One region of the Mycolicibacterium grossiae genome, then DNA from elsewhere that is predicted to be linked to it. Evidence: riboswitches for the same ligand, from Rfam matches in the RefSeq annotation. Region 1 holds a riboswitch; the other holds the start of a gene.

Region 1 (2,467 bases):
TGTGCAGTGGGCGACCGCGGACGCGATGAGGACCGGCACACGTCAGGGCAAGGGCAGTTGGACCTCTCCGACACCGACTCCCGGGTCGGTCCCGCACCGGTCGCCGAGCCCGTCCAGGGCGGCCTGTTCCCCGACGATTCGGTGCCCGACGAACTCGTCGGCTACCGCGGTCCGAGCGCCTGCCAGATCGCCGGCATCACCTACCGCCAGCTGGACTACTGGGCGCGCACCTCGCTGGTGGTCCCCTCCATCCGCAGCGCGGCCGGCTCCGGTAGCCAGCGGCTGTACTCCTTCAAGGACATCCTGGTCCTCAAGATCGTGAAGCGGCTGCTCGACACCGGCATCTCGCTGCACAACATCCGCGTCGCCGTGGACCACCTGCGGCAGCGGGGCGTGCAGGACCTGGCGAACATCACGCTGTTCTCCGACGGCACCACCGTCTACGAGTGCACGTCGGCCGAGGAGGTCGTCGACCTCCTGCAGGGCGGCCAGGGCGTGTTCGGCATCGCCGTCTCCGGCGCGATGCGCGAGCTGACCGGCGCGATCTCCGAGTTCCCCGGCGAACGCGCCGACGGCGGCGAGTCGATCGCGGCCCCGGAGGACGAGCTGGCCTCCCGTCGCAAGCACCGCGACCGCAAGATCGGATAGGGCCACAGCAGGTCGGGTCCGGCCGGGTCGGCAGCCGCCGGCGCGAACGGCGGGTGACCGGCGGGTAGACTGGCGGCGCATCGATTCCCCGCGCGGGAGAGTTCCGCCGCTGCCAGCGGCGGACGCCGAAGGAGCAACACCTCTCCGTCAACCTCTCAGGCCCAAGGACCGCGCGGGCCACGGTGCCTCTGGAAAGCGGTGCGTCGACGCACCCGCCCATGGGGAAAGGCGCGCGGGGCGACCCGGGCCGCCGAATCTCTCAGGCGCCCGGTCACGGGTGGACGACAGAGGGGGAGGACCGCGAGCGGTTCCACCAGCCCTGTCGAAATGAGGCCCACGTGTCCGGTAGCCAGCCCCACCCCGCCAACGAGCACTACCTGCCCCGCTTCGCCGACCGTCACATCGGCCCCGACGCCGACGCGGTGGCGACCATGCTGGGCGTCATCGGCGTCGATTCGCTGAGCAGGCTCGCCGAGAAGGCCCTGCCCGCCGGCATCCTCGACGCGCTGTCCGCCGACGGCGTCGCACCGGGCCTGGACCAGCTGCCGCCGCCGGCCACCGAGGAGCAGGCGCTCGCCGAGCTGCGGGCGCTGGCCGACTCCAACACCGTGGCCGTCTCGATGATCGGCCAGGGCTACTTCGACACGCTGACCCCGCCGGTGCTGCGTCGCAACATCCTCGAGAACCCGTCCTGGTACACCGCGTACACGCCGTACCAGCCGGAGATCAGCCAGGGCCGGCTCGAGGCGCTGCTCAACTTCCAGACCATGGTCGAGGACCTGACCGGCCTCGAGGTCGCCAATGCGTCGATGCTCGACGAGGGCACGGCCGCGGCCGAGGCGATGACGCTGATGCACCGCGCGGTCAAGGGGTCGAAGAACCGCATCGCCGTGGACGCCGACCTGTACCGGCAGACCGCCGCGGTCATCGAGACGCGCGCCAAGCCGCTCGGCATCGAGGTCGTCACCGCCGACCTCACCCAGGGCCTGCCCGAGGGCGAGTTCTTCGGCGTCGTCGTCCAGCTGCCGGGCGCCAGCGGCCGCGTCACCGACTGGAGCGCGCTGGTCGAACAGGCCCACGAGCGGGGCGCGCTGGTCGCCGTCGGCGCGGACCTGCTGGCCTGCACGCTGATCACTCCGCCCGGTGAGATCGGCGCCGACGTCGCGTTCGGCACCACTCAGCGCTTCGGCGTGCCCATGGGCTTCGGTGGCCCGCACGCCGGCTACCTGGCGGTGCACGCCAAGCACGCCCGTCAGCTGCCCGGCCGCCTCGTCGGGGTGTCGGTGGACGCCGACGGCTCGCCGGCCTACCGCCTGGCGCTGCAGACCCGCGAGCAGCACATCCGACGGGACAAGGCCACCAGCAACATCTGCACCGCGCAGGTGCTGCTGGCCGTCATCGCGGCCATGTACGCCAGCTACCACGGCGCCGACGGCCTGCGCGCCATCGCCCACCGGGTGCACGGCAACGCGTTGGGCGTCGCGACGGGGCTGCGCTCCGCGGGCGTCGAGGTGGTGCACGATGCGTTCTTCGACACCGTGACCGCGCGGGTGCCGGGCCGGGCCGAGGCCGTCCGGGCCGCCGCCAAGGAGCGCAACGTCAACGTGTGGGTCGTCGACGCCGACCACGTGTCGGTGGCGTGCGACGAGGCCACGACCGCCGAGCACGTCGAGCTGGTGCTCGCCGCGTTCGGTGCCGAGCGTGGCGGGCAGGCCTGGGACGGGCCGTCGATCCACACCCGCACCTCGGCGTTCCTCACCCATCCGGCGTTCACGCGGTACCGCACCGAGACCGAGATGATGCGCTACCTGCGGTCGCT
Region 2 (2,467 bases), 2.0 Mb from region 1:
CGCCGGAGATCGACGCCATCTCCTTGTACAGCGATCCGATGGCACCCGCCGTCAGCAGGAACCGCACTGCCGTGCCGTCGGGGTCGTGCCGCCCGGCCGGACAGTAGTGCGTCGCATAGTGCAGCACGGCGGGAATGATGCCCGCGGCGCCGTTGGTCGGTGCGGTGACGACGCGGCCGCCCGCCGCGTTCTCCTCGTTGACCGCCAGCGCGACGAGATTCACCCAGTCCTCGGCGAAGAACGGGTCGCGTTCCGGGTCCTCGACGAGCAGTCGCTGGTGCCAGGCCCGGGCTCGACGGCGCACCCGAAGACCTCCGGGCAGAACCCCGTCACGGGTGATGCCGCGGTGGAAGCACGCCACCATGACGTCGCGGATGTGCAGCAGGCCGCTGCGCACCTCGTCGGCGGGGCGCAGCGACGCCTCGTGTTCGCCCATGAGTTCACCGATCGACGCCCCGCGCGCGGCGGTGAGGTCCAAGAGTTCGCGGGCGGAGCCGAAGTCGACGCCCGCGAATGCCGGTTCGGGCTCGGGTTCGCCGTCGGCGACGACGAACCCGCCACCGACGGAGAAGTAGGTTTGCGCCGCGACCCGCGCACCGTCGGCGTCGTCGGCGGTGACGGTGAGCGCGTTGGGGTGGCGGTCCAGCACCGTCTGCGGGGAGAGCAGGATGTCGGATTCGGTGAGGGGCACGGCGACGCGCCCACCGAGACGCACGGCGCCGCACGCCCGCATGCGGTCCAGGCAGGCGGCCATGTCGTCGGGGTCGAGGTCCTCGGGATGCCGGCCCTCGAGTCCGACCAGCACGGCCTCCCGCGTGCCGTGGCCCGCGCCGGTGGCGGCCAACGCGCCGAACAGTTCGACGCGCACGCGGCGCACGTCGGCGAGCCGACCGGTCTCAACGAGGCCGTCGACGAAGCGCGCCGCCGCACGCATCGGACCGACGGTGTGCGAACTGGACGGCCCGAGGCCGACCGTGAAGAGGTCGAACACGCTGATGGTCATCGAGGCGCCTCCGGCTCGGGTCCGGGCAGAGCCGGACCGTGGACTGGACACCTCCCCGCTCTGTCCTGATACCTGAGAGTTGCGGCGCCCGTGCGCCTTTCACCTTCGGTAAGCCCGGCGACGGCGCCGCGCTTTCTCCAGAGTCGCCTCGACGCGGCGGTATGGGGCCTGAGAGATTCCCGGGGAGGACGTTGCTCCTACGGCGCCTGTCGCGGCCTCGGATCCCGGCTGCGAAGGTTCTCCCGCCACGCGTCAACGGCTTGTTCGATTGTGTCCGCGAGCGTATACCCCGGGGCGCTCGCGCGCCGGGTGGTCGAGGAGGTCGACGTTGGCTGCCGGCCCGGGGACACTGGACGCGTGCAGGACGACGACGATGACTACGGCAGGGAACCCTCGTGGCCGGTGGCCCTCGTGGTCGGCGGGCTGACGTCCGTCGTCGGCGTCGTCGCGCGGGTCCGGAACCGTCTGCGACGCCGCCCCGGCCGCGACGAACCGCCCTCCCCCGGTCGGGTGCGCTGACTGTTGGCTGCCTCACGGTTCCGTTTGCGCGGCGCCGTCATTCGGTATGCCCCGATTACGTGATCGCGTCTCCGCCACCGCGGGGTTAGGGTCGACGAGGGGGGTTCACATGGAGTACTTCGAACGGTGTCGCTGCGGCCACGCCGAACCGGACCATTCGGCGTTCGGGACCTGTGGGGCGTGCATCGATTGCGAGGACCACACCGCGCGGGAGCACGCGCCGCGACCGTGCACGTGCCGCGGGTTCGTCACGGCCGCGCCGGCGCTCGCCTACGGCACGTGAGTGCGGCGGTCACGGCACTGCGCTTCGGTCTGAACGACAGGGTTGCCTGCCATGACTACCTGACGACCGCACCAGCGCAACCAACCTGAGCGAACGCTAGCGGCGGCGTACCCCGTCGTCGACAGCGCACACGTTCCGCTCAATTCGGGCTCCCGCGATCGGGTCGCGTGCGACGCTGCCTGAGTCGGGGCGACGAGGAGAGTGGCATGAACCGAGTGGCGACAGCGGTGTGCGCGATCGTGGCGGCCGGTGTGGCGATCGTTCCAGGCGCGGGCATCGCGGGTGCGGAGTCGACGACCGATCAGGTGCTGGACCGGCTGGCGGCGGCGCGCGACCGGGACGGCTGCCCGGCGCTGGTGCGGTCGGGCGCGCTCGACGCCGCAGCCGGCGACCTGCTGGCCCGGGGCGCCGTCGACCCACACGGTTACGTGGGCACCACCCGGCCCGTCGTCGCCGACGCCGCCTCCGTGGGCGAGGCCGTCACCCAGGCGCTGTCGATGGCGCAGTTCACGAATGTCGATTGCCGCAACACCGACGTGGGCATCGCGATGGCGCCGTCCGCGGCGACGACGAGGATCGCTCTGGTGTTCGGCTCGATCACCGGGCCACAGATCGCCGGCGGATGTTGATAATGGTGACTCGCCGACTCCCGGGGGGAAGGG

Evidence for each region. A riboswitch is a leader RNA that binds a small molecule or an ion and turns the genes downstream of it on or off. The one in region 1 is predicted to bind glycine.
Region 2: it holds a riboswitch for glycine, as region 1 does, so the genes downstream of both, FZ046_RS10295 (L-serine ammonia-lyase) here and gcvP (aminomethyl-transferring glycine dehydrogenase) in region 1, are expected to answer to the same signal.

The regions. Positions count from the first base shown of each region.
Region 1 covers NZ_CP043474.1:4,124,895-4,127,361, forward strand. Annotated here, with positions in the region: gene FZ046_RS19860 (MerR family transcriptional regulator) at 7-648, shown strand; glycine riboswitch at 732-829, shown strand; gene gcvP (aminomethyl-transferring glycine dehydrogenase) at 987-2,467, shown strand, end outside.
Region 2 covers NZ_CP043474.1:2,130,785-2,133,251, reverse strand. Annotated here, with positions in the region: gene FZ046_RS10295 (L-serine ammonia-lyase) at 1-1,003, opposite strand, end outside; glycine riboswitch at 1,054-1,154, opposite strand; gene FZ046_RS27370 (hypothetical protein) at 1,361-1,522, shown strand; gene FZ046_RS10290 (hypothetical protein) at 2,012-2,434, shown strand.